3 linked regions of the Longimicrobium terrae genome follow. The protein of the gene in region 3 interacts with the protein of the main gene of each other region in a pairwise test. Links are inferred from orthologs where the notes say so. Each region holds a gene or a part of one and is shown on either strand. Other genes may lie near its edges. The genes, in order: ndk, HNQ61_RS12835 and HNQ61_RS13305.

Region 1 (5,488 bases), on a different replicon or contig from region 3:
CGCGCCGGATCGCGGATGATGGACGACAGCAGCGGCGCCGCGGAACGTGCGTCGGCTCCCATGCGCTGCAATCCCTCCAGCGCGGCGATCACGTCGTACGGATCGCGCGCGGCGTTGGCCCGGTCGGACAGAAAGGTGAGCGTGCGCTCGCCCGGGTACGTGCCAAGGGTGCGGAGTGCGTTCACGCGCACGGGCATGCTGCTGTCCGCCCCGGCGAGGGCGATCAGCATCTGCAGCGCGCGGTCGCGGCCCACGCCGGCGGAGTCCGCCATCGGCCCGGTGAGCGCACGGGCGGCGAAGGAGCGCACCAGCGCGTCGGCATCCGCGGCGGCGGGGGAGAGCGCCGCGGCCGTGGCGGGTTCCGGTCGGCGGGCCAGCGCGTACGCCGCGCGCCAGCGGAGTTCGGGGTCGCGCGCCGTCATCCATCGGGCGACGGCGGGAACGGGCGTGGGCCGGCCCTGGCGCCACACCGCCAGCAGCGCGGGACCGACGGCCTCCGCGGTGCCGGTGCCGTCGATAGCGGCTTCGGTGAGAAGACGCTCCAGCGCGGCGCGCGCGGCGGGATGGCGGATCTTGCCGAGCGCGTACGCCGCCTCGCCCACGACGGACGGCGCGGCGGCGATGCGGCTGCTGGCGGCGTACGGAGCGAGAAGCGGGACGGCGGCGCTGTCGGCGATCTGGCCGAGCGCGAACGCGGCCGTCGCTGCGACGCTGGTGTCCTCGTCCGCCAGCATGCGGCCCAGCATGGGAATGGCGCGTTTGTCCCGCAGGTTGCCGGCGGCCAGGGCGGCGCGGCGGCGCAGCGCGGCGGAGGGAGCCCCCGCGGCCGTGGCGAGCGCGGTGGAATCGTACTCGCGCCGGTCTTCCAGGCGGATGAGCGTGGACGCGTCGACGGGTCCCGTGCCGGCGCCCGCGCTCATGGCGGGCGCGCAGGCGGAAAGCAGCGCCGCGGCGGTGACGGGAAGGGCGAGCAGAAACTCGGGGCGGCGGCTCATGCGTTGGGCTCCGTGGCGGCGCGAAAGGCGTCCAGCAGGTCCTGGGGCAGCTTGCGCGGGGCGCTGCTGGCGCGGTCCAGGGCGGTCAGGCCGGTGCGGGCGGAGCAGAGGCGCGTCGTGGTGCCGTCCTCCTCCACCCGCTCGATCAGGTAGGTGAAGCTGATGGCGCGCGACCGCACCTGCTCCACCGAGGTCGTCACGCGGATCAGGTCCTCGTAGCGCGCGGAGGCGTGATAGCGCATGGACACGTCGGTGACGGCCAGCATCACGCCTTCTTTTTCGATGACGGAGTACGGCTTCCAGAGATGGCGGATCAGGTCCGTGCGGCCCATCTCGCACCACACCAGGTAGTTGGCGTGATAGACGACGCCCATCTGGTCCGTTTCGGCGTACCGCGCGCGGAACTCCAGGGTGGACGTGTGTGCAGCCGGGTGCATGCGGGGCGGAACGGTTCGCGGGTGCGGGTGATGGACCGGCGACGATTCTACCCGGCCAGCGCGCCCACTGTCAAACGCGGACGCGGGTTTGTGGTGTGTTCTGTGGATGCAGAACCGCAGGGGCGACTGAAGTCGCGGCAACAACGGCGCGAAGTCCGCCTTCGCGGACTGCAGCCGCGGCTCGGGTGAGTTTCGAGGGGCATTGAGGAAGTCCGCCGTCCAGGAGCGAATGAATTCGCCGCTGGACCGGCACGAAGTCCGCCTTCGCGGACTGGGGCGGCGGGTTCGGCGCGTCACGCGGAGTCGGCTTGGGCGCGGGCCAGATCCTTCGTCGGCGCCAAGGTTCGGCGCGCCGGCAGGCACGTCCGGCGCCTCCTCAGGATGACATGGTGTGGGCTGTAAACTGATGCACCACAAAGACATGTCATCCTGAGGGAGCGTGCGCCGCCCTCTCCCCTGCCCCGAGCCCTGCGCGACCGAAGGATCTACTATCCGCCCAAGCCAACTCCGCCTGACGCGCGGTACTCGCCCGCACCTCTCTGCGCCTCTGCGGCTCTGCGTGAGGCCCTTCTGTTCGTCATCCACACGAAAAAGGGCGCCCCGCGAGGAGCGCCCTTCGTCAACCGAGAACGGAGCGGATCAGCCGCCCACCAGCTCGGTGCCGGCAAAGAAGAACGCGATCTCGATGTCCGCGTTCTCGTCGCTGTCGGAGCCGTGCACCGCGTTGCGGCCCTTGTTCTCCGCGTACAGCTTGCGGATGGTGCCCTCGGCGGCCTCGGCCGGATCGGTGGCGCCAATCGTCTCACGCCACAGACCGACCGCGTTGTCGGCCTGCAGGGCCAGCACCACGGACGGGCCGCTGGACATGAACTCCACGAGCTCGCCGTAGAAGCCGCGCTCCTTGTGCACCTCGTAGAACTTCTGCGCCTGCGCCAGGCTGATCTGGGTGAGCTTCATGCCCAGGATCGTGAAGCCGGCCTGCTGGATGTGGGCGATGATCTTGCCGGCGTGGCCGCTCTGCACGGCGTCGGGCTTGATCATGGCGAACGTGCGAGCCATTCGATCTATCCTTCGTCAGATGATGATTCAACGGGAGACGCGGCGAACCCGAACACCTTGCGCAGGATGTCGCCGCGGGTCAGAAATCCGGTCAGCTGCCCCTCGTGCACCACGGGCAGCCGCTCGATGTCCTTGCTTACCAGCATCCCCGTGACCTCGGCCAGGGCCTGGTCCTCGGAGACGCAGATCACGGAGCGCGACATCACGTCGCGCACCCGCGTTTCCTGCCATGCCACCACGGTGGCGTCCGCCGGGCGCTGCACGCCGGGAAGAAAGTAGCGCAGCAGGTCGCGGTCGGTCACCATCCCCAGCACCTCGCGGCCCTCGCCCACCACCGGAACCGCGCGCAGCTTGTGCTCGGCGATCAGGTCCAGCACCTCCTGCACCGGCGCGTCGGGCGAGGTGCGGTACACGCGCTGCGTCATCACGTCGCGCACGGTAAGCCGCGGCTGAATGACGATTTCGCGCATCTCCGCGATCTGCAGCACGTCCGCCGCGGTGCGCGCGTTTACGAGCCGCTCCACCACGCTGTCGTGCCGCAGCACCCGCGCGAGCGCCGCCACCGTCTGCAGGTACAGGTCCGCCGCGCTCAGCGGGGCCAGCACCAGGACGACGATCTGCGCCACCGCAGCGGCCACATCGCCCGGCGCCTCGGCCAGCGGCTGCGGCGCGATGCCCACGGCGACGACCAGGTGATCGACCGCGTCCGTCCGCAGGTGCGGAAGCAGAACGCGGTCGCCCACGTGGATCAGGTCGCGCACCCGCGCCTCGCTGAACATCCGCTCCATCTGGTCCGGATGCGCCACGGCGCCGGTGCGCACCAGCACCTCCGCCAGGCGCGTTACGGCCTCGCGGACGGTGCGGGCGTGAAGCGGGGCCACGATGTGCTCCTCATGGAGAATCTCCGTGAGCCGCACCTCGCGCCCCGCCCGGGGAACGCCCTGGTTCAGAGCGCCTCCTGGATGAGCCCCACCACGTCCAGCGGGCGGGTGGCGACGGCGATGCCGTTGTCGCGGAAGGCGGTGATCTTTTCCTCCGCCGTCCCCGCGCCGCCGCTGATGATGGCGCCCGCGTGGCCCATGCGGCGTCCCGGAGGCGCCGTCTGTCCGGCGATGAAGCCCACCACCGGCTTGGTGACGTGCTCCTTGATGTAGCGCGCGGCTTCCTGCTCGTCCGTGCCGCCGATCTCACCCAGCATCACGATGGCCTGGGTGTCCGGATCGGCCTCGAACGCCGCAAGGCAGTCGATGAACGACGTGCCGTTGATGGGGTCGCCGCCGATGCCCACGCACGTCGTCGTCCCGATCCCGGCGCCCTTGAGCTTGTAGACCACTTCGTAGGTCAGCGTGCCGCTCTTGGACACCAGGCCGACGGGGCCGGGCTGCGTGATGTGGCCGGGGATGATGCCGACCTTGCTCTTGCCGGCGGACAGCAGGCCCGGGCAGTTCGGTCCCAGCAGACGGGCGCCCTTGTCCAGCACGTACGGACGCACGCGCGTCATGTCCAGCACCGGCACGCCTTCGGTGATGCAGACGATGAAGCTCACGCCCGCGTCGGCGGCCTCGAACATGGCGTCCGCGGCGAACGGAGGCGGCACGTAGATGACCGACGTGTTGGCGCCCGTCTCACGGACGGCCTCTTCGACCGTGTTGAAGATGGGCACGCGGCCCTCGAACATCTGCCCGCCCTTGCCCGGGGTGACGCCGGCGACGACGTCGGTCCCGTATTCCATCATCTGCTTGGCGTGGAACGAACCGTCGCGCCCCGTGATGCCCTGGACGACGAGCTTGGTGCTCTGATCGATGAAGATGCTCACTGGGACTCTCCCTTGGCCAAAGCGACGGCCTTCTGCACGGCCTCGTCCATGTCGGTCAGCGCGGTGAAGCCGGCGTCGGCCAGAATCTTCACGGCGATCTCTTCGTTGGTCCCCGTCAGGCGGATGACGATGGGCACCTTGATGTCGATCATCTTCGTGGCGGTCACGATCCCGTTGGCCACGTCATCCGTGCGGGTAATGCCGCCGAAGATGTTGAACAGAATGGCCTTCACGTTCGCGTCGCCGGTGATGATCTTGAGCGCGTTCACCACCTTTTCGGGATTGCTCGAACCGCCGATGTCCAGGAAGTTGGCGGGTTCGCCGCCGTAGTACTTCACCAGGTCCATCGTGGCCATGGCCAGCCCGGCGCCGTTCACGATGCAGCCCACGTCGCCGTCCAGCTTGATGAACGTGAGGTTGGCGTTGCGCGCCGTGACTTCCGCCGGGTCCTCGGACGATTCATCGCGCAGGGCCTCGATGGCCGGCAGGCGGAACAGCTCGTTGTCATCCACGCTCAGCTTGGCGTCCAGCGCCAGCACGTCGCCCGCGGGATTGGTGATGAGCGGGTTGATCTCGGCCAGCGAGGCGCCGTTCTCGATGAACGCCTTGTACAGCTGCTGCAGGATCTTGGCGGCGGCGCGCACCTGCTTCGGATCCGTGTACAGCTTGGTGGCCAGCAGGTGGGCCTGGTGCGGCAGAAAGCCGTAGCGCGGGTCCACCGCCAGCTTGGTGATCTTGTCGGGATCGGTCGCGGCCACCTCTTCGATGTCCACGCCGCCCGCCGCGGAAACCATCCACACGGGAGCCTTGCTGGCGCGATCCAGGATGATGCCCACGTACGCCTCGGTGGCGATGTCTTCCGCCGGGGCGATCAGCACCTTTTCCACGGTGAGGCCCTTGATGTCCATCCCCAGGATGGCCTGGGCCTTTTCGCGCGCCTCTTCCGGCGTCTTGGCCAGCTTTACGCCGCCGGCCTTGCCGCGCCCGCCGACGTGCACCTGGGCCTTGACGACCACGGCGCCGCCCAGCTTCCGGGCGATCTGCTCCGCCTGCTCGGGCGTGGTGGCCACTTCGCCCATGGGGACGGGAATCCCCTGTGCGAAGAGCAGCTCCTTCGCCTGATATTCGTGGATGTTCACGGATGACTCGGGTTCGAGTGAAAAAACGACAACAGACAACCG
Region 2 (5,521 bases), on a different replicon or contig from region 3:
GGAGCGTGCCTACCTTGGCATCGGTGTAGGTGGCCTGCAGAACAGCATCGAGCTCACCGCGATCGCGGAGCGCGGAGAGATCGTAGCTGAGATCGTCCCAGGTGAGGTAGACGCGGTTCTCGTTCAGAAAGCGCGCTTCGTGCTCGCCATACTTTCCGGCGCGGACCAGCCACAGAGCCATGAAAATGCCAGATAACGGGTTCTACGACATGTGCGCCGCCATGCGCGGCCGGCCCGCCATGACGCGGGTCCGGGCCCGCCGTCAGCCCTGCCCGGAAGCCGCGGTCGCGCGCTTGCGGCGGCCGCCTTTTCGCTCGCCTTGCGCCTCGCGCTCCGCCCGGATCCGCTCCAGCAGCACGCTCGCCGGCTCGTCATCCGGGTCCTGCGGCACAAGTTCCCCGCGGAAGGCTTTGGCGAGGATCGCCTGTTCAAGAGCGTACATGCCTTCCGTTGCTCCCTGTTGTGCTTTTCTGAGTGCTGTGAGTTCCAGCCGATCCTTCAAACGCGCCAAAAGGACCGGGATCTCTTTCTCAGGAGGGAGGGGTATGGGTGTAGCGCGTAGATCGACGAGGTGGATGTGCTGCAAGCCCGTCCCAGTTGCCTTCATTCCAGCCTGAACCTGAGGTGAGGTAAGCGCTTGCGCCAAGTACTCGCCGATGAGATCACTGACGGGCTTGATCAACGCCACCGAAACAAAGATTGAAAAGGGGCAATCCGATTCGATCCGACGTACGACTCCCAAAGTTCCGTCTTTGGAAACCAGAATGTCCCCCTTCTCAGGAGCGGTGCGTCGCGTAAACTCCCGATGGTCATCTTCCGAGATATACTTTGTGTTCTCAAACGATAGCCCGGGTCCCGCAGTGAGGTTCTTTACCGTTATGAATGGCACACCCGCGTCGACGTACACAGGTTTGCTGTGAACGCCATCTGTAACCTTCGTCGAGAGGTGCTCAACTGTGGTCCACTCCCAGCCAACGGGCAGGTCTGGCATTTCCGCTGAGGAGAACGCCCGTGGTTCTGGGTACGTCCGCCGTTTGTTGGTTCCTTCCTGAACCCCGGCATCCCATTTGGCGCGCCGTTGATGGCGAATCTCCGATAGGAGTTTCGCCGCGGGCTCCACGTCGGGATTGTTCGCGCGCCAGCCCGCGGTCAGGTCCCCGCGGAAGGCGCTCGCGAGCACGGACTGGCGCAGGCGATCCAGCAACTCGGGAGTTTTTGCCAAAGCAGTCCGCGCGATGCCTGCCTTGGCGCGCAGCTCTTCAACCTCACATACAATCCGATATTGCTCCGCAATTGGCGGCAGGAGGAGTGTAATCGCACCGAGATCCGCTTGGCTGATTACACCTTGAGCCGAGCCCGCAGATCCACGGCGCAGTTCCTGGACTCTAGGAAGCAGGGTATAGTAGAGGAACTTTGTATCCAAAGCCGACGTGGGCCGGATCGCAGCTACACTCCGGCCGATTGCCGCGTCGACGGCTAAGTTGAGCTTCCCGGCAGTCGCACCTACAACACACACCAACACGTCACCTGAGCGGGCCATTTTGAGAGGCTTGGTCGTCCACTCTCTTATCAGTGGATGTAAACTGCCGAACTCACCCGCCTTCACGAAAACGGTGCCATTTTGGGAGCGATTGCAGGTATCGCCGGGTGGAGCCTGTCCCATGACGAACTCTGCTACCTCGCCGAGCCGAACCGCGGCCCACCCGGGAGGAATTGTGGCGTCACTCACTCGAGAACTGCCTTTCACCCGCCAGTAGCGCGGTGAGTTCTTCCATCTCGCTCAGCGCTTCCTGAAGACGGAGCGTGATCTCGGCGGCGATCTCGTCGGGCTCGGGAAGGTCTTCGTGGCGCTCGGCGTTTTCATCGCGCAGCCACGAGATGTCCAGGTTGTCGCCCCGCGCCGCGATTTCCTCGCGCGAGAAGCAGCGGAAGCGGCCCTCCGCTCCCTCATCCCGCCGCTCCGCCCCACCCAGCGGATCCGCGCCGAACGCCGCCTCGAACTCCGCGAAGTGCTCCCGCGTAAGCGGCGTGCGCTTTCCGAACGACGGCATGTTGGTGCGCAGATCGTAGATCCACACCCGCCGCGTGTTGCCCGCGTCCGTGGCGCCGCGCCGAAAGAACAGCACGTTCGTCTTGACGCCCTGCGCGTAGAAGATCCCCGTGGGCAGGCGCAGAATGGTGTGCAGGTCGCACTTGTCCATCAGGTCGGCGCGAATGCGCGTGCCCACGCCTTCCTCGAACAGCACGTTGTCGGGCAGCACCACCGCCGCGCGGCCGCCCGGCTTGAGCACCCGGTAGATGTGCTGCAGAAACGCGAGCTGCTTGTTCCCCGTGGGAAAGGTGAAGTCGTCGCGCGCCGGCGCGCCCCCGCCGCGCTTGGTGCCGAACGGCGGATTGGTGAGCACCACGTCCGCCGTCTGCAGCGCCTTGCCCTGTTCGGAGAGCGTGTCGCCCAGCAGCAGGTGCCCGTCGATGTCGTGCAGCAGCGCGTTCATCAGCAGCAGGCGCTGCGCGTCGGGCACCAGCTCCATGGCCCAGAACGCCTGCTCGCGCTGGAACGCCGCCGCCTTTTCATCCAGCGTGAAAAGATCGTCGGTGGCGTCCTTGATGTACCGGTCGGCCGTGATCAGAAACCCGCCCGTCCCCGCGGCCGGATCCTGAACCACCTCGCCCGCCCGCGGCTGCACGCACGCGACGATGGATTCGATGAGAGGCCGCGGCGTAAAGTACTGGCCCGCGCCGCTCTTCTGCTCCGTGGCGTTCTTTTCCAGCAGCCCCTCGTACAGATCGCCCAGCCCTTCCTGGCGCGCGCTGTACCAGTCCAGTTCGTCGATGCTGGACACCAGCTTGGAAAGGTTGCGCGGCTCGCGCAGCGCGGTGGACGCGCCCGTGTAGATGGACTGCACCCGCGCGGAGCCGTGCGCGCCCAGCCGCACCAGCAGCTCGCGATAGAAGTGAAGCTGGCCCACGCCCTTGAGCCGGGTGAGGTCTTCCCAGCGGTACCCCTCGGGAAGCTGCTCCTCGCGCCCCGTCTCGCGAGCCATCTTGAGGAACAGCAGGTACGTGAGCTCGGTGACGTACTGGTGATACGTGATGCCGTCGTCCCGCAGAACGTGGCACAGTCCCCACAGCTTCTGAACAATCTCGCGCGTGTCGGTCATGCTGCCTTGGGTAGGATCAGGCGCTGGCGCGCCAGACCTCGTCGTGAAGCTCGGCCCGCACCTCTTCGAGCTGGCCGTCAAAGAAAAACCGGTTGATGCGATCGAAGCCGCCGCCCTGCTCCAGGAACAGCCCGGAATCCAGCGCCGCGCGGTCCACCACCGTTTCCAGCACCATCTGCCGCCCGATGCGTTCCAGCCACTGGCGCTGCGGCGCGAGCCACGCGCGGGACGACAGAATCTTGCGCAGCGCGCGGCCAACCCGCTCTTCGTACGGCACCAGCGGCTCGCGCAGGGCAGCCTGCCGCACGTACCCGATAATGGTGGCCGCGATGTCCTGGTTGGTGGCGTCCTGCCACGCGGTGCGCAGGTTGGCCTCGGTAAAGCCGCGCAGCCCCAGCTCCAGCGCCAGTTCCTTCAACTGCTGCCGGGTAAGATCACGCGGCCGCTGCAGCACCACCGTCAGCGCCGGGATCTCGTTCAGGTGCGTCCGCAGGTATTCGGCGAAGCTTTCCAGAAAATCGGCCGGGCGCTGGCCGTTTCCGTAGCCGTGCTCCACGCGGCGCACCTCGTCGCGGTGGTCGGAAACCAGCAGCCGCGTCCCGCCTCCCGCGCGGAACTCGTCCAGCAGTCCCGGAAGCCCGGGGTGCGCGGCCATGAAGCCGGCCGCCTCCGCCGGAGCCAGCCCGGCAAGGTGGTCGGCCAGGTGGCGGATGTCCAACCCCGTCAGGGCCTCCACGTCGTCGCCGTGCGAGCCCTGCAGCCGGGCACCGCCGCGCCGCAGCTTGGCCACGATCTGGTCGCGCACCGCGGCCCGCAGGTCATCGTCCGCCAGTTCGGCCAGTTCCGCCGCCAGCTGCTCGAAGCCGATGGAAGGGTTGGGCAGAACCGGCTTCATGTCGGTGTAGGCCTGAAGCGAGGCGTACAGGTCCACCGCGTCGTAGATGGTGAACGATTCCTTCACCAGCCCGTGCCCGTCCAGATCCTTCATGAGCCGCGTGGCGCGCCCCAGCATCTGCTCGTACAGAATGCGGCTGCGCACGCGGCGCAGAAACACCAGGTTCACGATCTTGGGGACGTCGATCCCCGTGGTCAGCAGGTCCACCGTCACCGCCACCACGGGCTGCTGCTCGTTGCGGAAGCGGCGGACGAGTTGGGACGGGTTCTCGGCCGCGCCGGTGATCTTGGCCACCGCGTCGTACGGCACGTCGCCGTACCGTTCGGCAAAGGCGCTCCTCAGCAGCCGCACCACCAGATCCGCGTGCGCGTCGTTCACGCAGAAGACCAGCGTCTTTCCCGGCGCGGCGGGGTCGATGTGCCGCGCCAGCTCGTCACACACCACGCGATTGAAGTCCTCGACAACAACCCTGCTGTTGAACTTCTCCACATCCATCCGGATCTCGTCCGGTGCCTCGAACACCTCGATCTCCTGCGTGGACGGATCCAGCGCCTGCACCGCCTCGCCGCGCTCCCAAGTGATGCCGTCTTCCGCCAGCACCGTCACAATGCGGGTGGGCGGACGGTGGTCCACCAGGTAGCCGTCCACCACCGCCTGCCGGTAGCTGTACTGAAACACGGGCCGGCCAAAGATCTCGGTGCTGTGCTGCGCGGGCGTGGCGGTGAGCCCGATCTTTACCGCGTCAAAGTACTCGATCAGGCGGCGGTACTTGGAGATGTAGTCGTCCTCGCTGCGGAACAGGAGCTCCGCCGCGCTCATCTCGCGGTCCAGCGTGTACCCGCGGTGGCACTCGTCCACGATCACGCAGTCGTACGCGTCCACCGGCGGGGCGCCACCGTCCGCGTACAGCACCCGCTTCACCATCCCCTGCACCGTGGCGATGTCCACCACGGTGTCCTCATCCGCGGGGCGGTCCACCCGGGCGACCTCGTGGGCGCTGGTGAAGGTGTACGTTCCCTCCACGGTGACGGACGAAAACACGCCGTGCGCCTGCTCGCCGAGCGTGTTGCGGTCCACCAGGAACAGCACCCGGCGAAACAGCCCCGACTCCAGCAGGCGGTGCAGCAGAATGACGGCGACCCGCGTCTTGCCCGTGCCGGTCGCCATGGCCACCATCACGCGGCGCTCGCCCCGCAGCAGGGCGGCCTCCACTGCCTGAATGGCCTGCACCTGATACTCACGAAGGTCGGGCCCGTGCGGGTCCGTGGCACGGAGAGCTTCTTCCGCGGCGGCGACGTCCTGCGCAAGCAGGTTTCGCAGGCCCTCCGGGCTGTACCATCCCGCCAGGGCCCGGGGATGGTTGGTGCGCCGGCGCGCGTCGCGGAACCACACTCCGCTGCGCTCCTGAACCTGGGCCAGGTACCCGCGCCCATTGGCGGCAAACAGAAACGGAATGTGGTGCCCG
Region 3 (5,385 bases):
GCGCCGGCGGCCACGGCGCCCAACCCCGCGCGCGGCAACGTGATGGCCATGCTGAGCGGGTTCACGTGGGCGCTCACGCTGGTGGGCCTGCGGTGGATGGGCAACCGCCAGGGCGGCGACGGCAGCGCCATTCCCACCGTCGTGGCGGGGAACGCGATCGCGTTCCTTGCCTGCCTTCCCATGGCGCTCCCCGTGGCGCACGCCACCACGGGCGACTGGGTGGCGGTGGGCTACCTGGGCGTCTTTCAGATTGGCGCGGCGTACCTGCTGCTCACCGCCGGAATCCGCCACGTTCCGGCGCTGGAGGCGTCCGTCCTTCTGCTGCTGGAGCCGGCACTGAACCCGGTGTGGTCGTGGCTTACGCAGGGCGAGCGGCCAGGGGCGTGGGCCATCGGCGGCGGCGCGCTCATCCTGGGCGCGACGCTGCTGCGCACCTGGTGGGACGCGCGCACCAGGCCAGGCGAGCAGCCCGCCGCGGTGTAGCGGTTTCCGGGCAAACGGCCTTGGTGGATGCATGAAACACGGCGGGCCCCGGACTCAGGTCCGGGGCCCGCCGTTCCGTCGCGTGGGGACGATCTTCAGTCCGCGACAGACCACAGGATGGGGATGGTGACGCGCACCGGCACCGCCACGCCGCCGATCCGGGCCGGGCGAAAGCGGAAGCGCTCCGAGGCGCGGACGGCCGCCTCGCCGAACTGCGGATGCGAGGTTTCCACCACGCGGGCCGAGTTGGGCCGCACGCGCCCGTCCTCGTCCACGATCACCTCCAGAAGCACCCGCCCCGTCATTCCCGCATCGCGCATCCGCTGGGGATAGTTGCGCTCCAGCAGGCGGCTCAGACCGCCGCGGTCCAGCGACGGCTGTTCTTCCACCAGATCGGGCGTCATCACCATGTCGACGGGCAGCGCGGCGGGCTGCGGATTGTTGTTGCCGGTCACTACGACGTCCTCACCCATCGGCGGCCCGATCACGTCGCCGTCTTCGCCGATTCCCGTCAGCGTGGCTGGGTCGATGGGCGCCTGGTTCGGATTGGGGGGCTTTACGCCGTCGGGCACGTCGGGGGGCGGCAGCAGCACCACGTTCTCGCCGGTCTTGGGCGGGATGGCGTCGTCCACCACGGCCGTCTGCATGGGCGGGGGCGGCGGCGCGGGGGGCGCGGGGATGGGAGGCGCGGGATCCAGTTCGGTCCAATCCACGACCGGCTGTTCCTGAGGTTGCGGCTCCTTCTCCGGGCCGGAGGAGGCGAACATCACGCCCCCGACGAGCAGGATGTGGGCGGCCACGGAGGCCATTACCGTGGCGGGGCTCAGGACCCGGCGCTTCTTTTCCCCGGCGAGTACGTTGAACATGCGGCGCTCTCCTGCGTGAACGGCGGACAACGAGGTGGGATCGCAAGGGCGGCGGGTGGATACGAGGACAGGCCGGCCTGTCCTACGTCCCTGCACCGGCGGGAGTTCCGTCCGTTGCCCGCTGCCCTTCCGTCTATGCAACGGACGATCGTTCGCCGTTCTGACGAGCGGGGTCCGGCGGGGAAAGCGCGAGCATCTGAGCTTGAGAAATCTGGCGCCTTGGACAGCGGCGCGTGCGGAGGGTGGGCCCCCATCCCCGACCCTTCCCAAAAACCCTTGGGAAGGGAGACCTCAGCGCGAGGGCAACCGGCGGTGCTCGTCCGCGGCTGTGGCCCTCACCCCGCGTGCTGCGCACGACGACCCTCTCCCACGAACGGATGTGGGAGAGGGAGCACACCCCAGTGACGTGCGCATTCTGAACGCAGTTGAAGCCCCGAACCGCGCGCGAATAGCGCGGTGTCGGGGCTTTGCGCTGTTTGAGCGGCGGATTCATTCGCTCAGGAGACCTCGCTCGACACGAAAATCCCAGGTGCTCGCGCCGATCCATCCGCCCCGCCGGAACCTCCGCAGTTCGTTTTGGGGGAGGGTGGGCGAGTAGTACGAGCCCGGGTGGGGGCCGCCTCAGAGCCTGGGCAGGCACCAGTCGATGGGCGCGTTCCCCGTCCGCTCCAGTTCCCGGTTGATGATGGTGAACGGGGTGCTCCCGAAAAACCCGCGGCTGGCGGAAAGCGGAGATGGATGCGCGCTCTTGTGGATGAAGTGCGGCGGCCCGATCAGCGCCTCCTTCTTGGCCGCGTACCCGCCCCACAGCACGAACACCACCGGATCCGTCTTTGCCGCCACGGCGCGGATCACCGCGTCCGTGAAGCGCTCCCACCCCCTGCCCTTGTGCGAGTTGGGCTCGCCGTCGCGCACGGTGAGCACGGCGTTCAGCAGCAGCACGCCCTGCTTTGCCCAGTGCTCCAGCGAGCCGTGGCCCGGCGGCGTGCATCCTATCTCCGACTTCAATTCCTTGAAGATGTTGGCCAGCGATGGCGGCGGACGAACGCCGGGGCGCACCGAGAACGCCAGCCCGTGCGCCTGCCCCGGTCCGTGATACGGGTCCTGCCCCAGGATCAGCACCCTGACCTTGTCGTACGGCGTCAGGCGCAGGGCGGTGAACTCCTCGCCCGCGGGCGGATACACGGGGCCGGCCGCGCGCTCCGCATCCACGAACTCGCTCAGCTGCCGGAACCAGGGCGCATCGAGTTCAGCGGCGAGGTGCCGGCGCCATGATTCGGGAAGATTGGTGTCCATCGTTCCACCCAAAAGGATACAAAGGAGACGGATCAGGCGGTGCGATGCAATCACGGGACCCGCCCCGGACGCTTCGCCGTGCACCCGGCCGGGCACCGCGCATGCAGCTTTCCGCCTTCGTGCGCCGCCCGGCGGGATGGAACACGCGGGCGGGGATCTCCGGTATGACCCAGGGTGAAGTCAAACCGTCTGGATGGAGACGAGCCATGATCAAGCCCAATGTTCGAGCATCGTTCGGCAGGCGCGAGGCGGAACTCCTGACCGCCATCGCCGGGCCGGGCGGCGAGGCGCTGCTGCGCCGGGGCGGCCTGGACGCGCTGCTGGACGACGCGGCCGTGCTGCGCGGTTTGGCGCGCGGCCCGCGGGTGAGCACCGCGCCTGCGCCGCTGGTGTTCTACGTCCTCGTTCGCCACGCGCTCATGCAGCGCGAGATCCACGACCGGCAGCTGGCGGACTACACCGCGGCCATCCTGCTGGAGTTCGCCACGGCGGGAAAGGCGCACCGGGTGGATGGCGGCGCGGGCGAACCGTTTCACTACCTGGCGGACATCGTCGCCGCGCTGGAGCAGGCGCGCGGCGAGCGGGAGTTTCTGCTGCGGGTGCACCTGGGCAACTTTGCCCTCTGGCTGAGCGGCGTGTTTCCCGACCATATCGCGCACCGGGTGCAGCGGCGCGGCGCCCCGCCCATCTCGTACTACGATGAACTGGGATCCACCGGCTTTCGGCTGGCGGCGGGAAGCGATCTGGCCATGCGCCACGGGATGGGCGACGTGCTGCTGCGCGCCGCCGAGCAGTTCCGCGACGTGCGATCCGCGCTCAACTCGCTCTCCGACACCCTCTTCTTTCCGCAGAGCCGCGACGCCGTCGAGCGCCTGCTGCGCCAGGTGAGCGACGACTATCAGCGCGGCACCGGCTGGTCCTGATCCTCATCACCACCAGACAGTAATCGCCCCTCTCCCGAAGCTCGGGAGCGGGGCGATTTTCTTCAGGAGAAACGGCAACCGATCATCTCACACAGAGGCACAGAGACACAGAGAGAAAAACAATCCCATCCGTTGTTCTTTCTCTGCGTCTCTGCGGCTCTGTGTGAGGCTCTTTTCTTTCAGAGATTCAGCCAGTAGTTCAGCTTCAGCATGAGCACGTTGGTGGCGGGAACGGGCACGTCGTTGTCGAACCCGAACAGCCGGTTGAAGTCGCGGCCAAAGCGGAAGTCGCCGTTGTCACCAAAGTTCTCGCGCCCCTGGCTCCACACCACGAACAGCGTGCTCCCCGGCCGGTACTCCCACCGCACCACCGCGTTGGTGCGCATCTGCTTGAAGTTGAAGTCCGGGCTGAACGGCTCGTCCGCCGGCTGGTAGCGGTCCTCAAAGCGGCTCGCGCGCGGATCGGCCACCGTCATGAAGTCGCGGTAGTCGCCCGCGCTCACAAAGGGCTGCGCGTAGAACTGCAGCGACAGGTCCGGCGTAAAGGTGTAGCTGAGCCGCGTGGTGATGGACACCGTGGTCTGGTCCAGCCGCGCGAACAGGTACTCGCTGTCATCCCCCTCGCCCAGCACCGTCACGTACTGCAGCCCGTCGCGGCTCCACGAAACGCCGGGGCTCAGCGAAAGCTGCATGCGGCTGGACGGGCGCACGTCCACGTACGGGCTGAAGCTGGCGTTGCGGCCGTTGCTTCCCGCGTTGCCGCCGTAGCCGCCGTCCAGCCCGAACGACACGCGGCGCCGCGTGTCGCTGCTGAGGCCGAACCAGGTGCTCCAGAACCCGTCATCCACCAGCGCCGGCCCGCCACGCAGTTCCCGCGTCTCCAGCCCGCCCAGCCCGATCTCCGCGCCGCCGTAGCCGCTCCACAGATTCGACAGCTGAAAGTTGCCGTTCACGTTGCCGCCGGTGCCCGTCCGCTCGCGCCCCGTGGTCCACCCCGAGTACGCGTTCCATCCCAGGTTCCACGAGCGGAAGCCACCCTGCGGGGTGTTCTGGAACCAGCGCCCGTAGCCGGCCAGCTCCACCTGGTCCGCGGAGCGCTGGTAGCCCAGTTCGTTGATCTCGAACCCCGGCGAGCGGTACAGCCCCAGCACACCGCCCCGGTACCGCGATCCGCCAATGCGCCCCACCTGCAGCCCCGCGCCCCGCCCGTTGAGCGACTCGCGCGTGGCGTCGTACCGCAGGTGTCCGGCGTCCTCACGCTGGTAGTAGCGCTGCGGGGCCAGCTGAAGCCGCTGGATGGCCAGCGTGTCGCCCTTCACCAGGCTGCCCAGCGCCCAGCCGGCCACTTCCCAGTCCCCGCCCGCGAACCGGCTGCGGAAGTCCAGCCCGCCCGTGTACGCGGAACTGGGGAGAAACAGGAGGCCGTCGTCGTCCAGCGCGCGATTGGTGGCGGTGAGCACCGCGCCCACCGCGCTGCGGCCGTCGTGAAAGTCGCGGCGCACGCGGGCCATGCCGTAGCTGGTGAGCGGCTCGCTGGCGATGGAGCGGATGTCCCCCGTCTGTGCATCGAAGAAGCGGGTGCGCTCCTGCCCGGTGATGGCGTTCAGCACGCCGATGTTCCAGTCGCGCGCCACCTTTCCCGTCAGCTTGGCGGCGCCCAGGATCGTCGTCTGCTGCGGCGAATCCACGTACGGCCGCCCCTCCGACGTCCCCATCCGCCGCTGCGGCGCCCGCCCGATGCGGCGGGAGTAGAACAGCCCCTCGCTGTTGTCGTCCCCCAGCCCCACGCCGAACTGAAAGATGTCCACGCCCTCCAC

What was found.
Region 1: the proteins of HNQ61_RS13305 (region 3) and ndk interact in binary tests that used the Escherichia coli proteins (3 or more experiments, as listed by UniProt). The link is inferred for Longimicrobium terrae from one-to-one orthologs.
Region 2: the proteins of HNQ61_RS13305 (region 3) and HNQ61_RS12835 interact in binary tests that used the Escherichia coli proteins (3 or more experiments, as listed by UniProt). The link is inferred for Longimicrobium terrae from one-to-one orthologs.

Annotation. Positions count from the first base shown.
Region 1 is NZ_JACHIA010000008.1:31,332-36,819, forward strand. Bases 782-3,667 are described here. They hold ndk (nucleoside-diphosphate kinase), read right to left. Parts: upstream 2,492-3,667; coding sequence 2,072-2,491; downstream 782-2,071. Other genes in these bases: HNQ61_RS14445 (peptidylprolyl isomerase), read right to left, coding at 782-995; HNQ61_RS14450 (acyl-CoA thioesterase), read right to left, coding at 992-1,432; HNQ61_RS14460 (CBS domain-containing protein), read right to left, coding at 2,497-3,408; sucD (succinate--CoA ligase subunit alpha), read right to left, coding at 3,438-3,667. Outside these bases: more of HNQ61_RS14445, read right to left, coding at 1-781; more of sucD, read right to left, coding at 3,668-4,307; sucC (ADP-forming succinate--CoA ligase subunit beta), read right to left, coding at 4,304-5,446. UniProt on the Escherichia coli protein: Major role in the synthesis of nucleoside triphosphates other than ATP. The ATP gamma phosphate is transferred to the NDP beta phosphate via a ping-pong mechanism, using a phosphorylated active-site intermediate.
Region 2 is NZ_JACHIA010000006.1:253,850-259,370, forward strand. The notes cover bases 942-3,860. They hold HNQ61_RS12835 (class I SAM-dependent DNA methyltransferase), read right to left. Parts: upstream 3,162-3,860; coding sequence 1,722-3,161; downstream 942-1,721. Other genes in these bases: HNQ61_RS29565 (restriction endonuclease subunit S), read right to left, coding at 942-1,729; hsdR (type I restriction-modification system endonuclease), read right to left, coding at 3,178-3,860. Outside these bases: HNQ61_RS12825 (restriction endonuclease), read right to left, coding at 1-181; more of HNQ61_RS29565, read right to left, coding at 263-941; more of hsdR, read right to left, coding at 3,861-5,521. UniProt on the Escherichia coli protein: The subtype gamma methyltransferase (M) subunit of a type I restriction enzyme. The M and S subunits together form a methyltransferase (MTase) that methylates A-2 on the top and A-3 on the bottom strand of the sequence 5'-AACN(6)GTGC-3'.
Region 3 is NZ_JACHIA010000007.1:10,380-15,764, forward strand. Bases 809-3,591 are described here. They hold HNQ61_RS13305 (uracil-DNA glycosylase), read right to left. Parts: upstream 2,646-3,591; coding sequence 1,971-2,645; downstream 809-1,970. Other genes in these bases: HNQ61_RS13300 (energy transducer TonB), read right to left, coding at 809-1,349; HNQ61_RS13310 (hypothetical protein), read left to right, coding at 2,852-3,568. In the rest of the region: HNQ61_RS13295 (EamA family transporter), read left to right, coding at 1-483; more of HNQ61_RS13300, read right to left, coding at 579-808; HNQ61_RS13315 (DUF5916 domain-containing protein), read right to left, coding at 3,748-5,385. UniProt on the Escherichia coli protein: Excises uracil residues from the DNA which can arise as a result of misincorporation of dUMP residues by DNA polymerase or due to deamination of cytosine.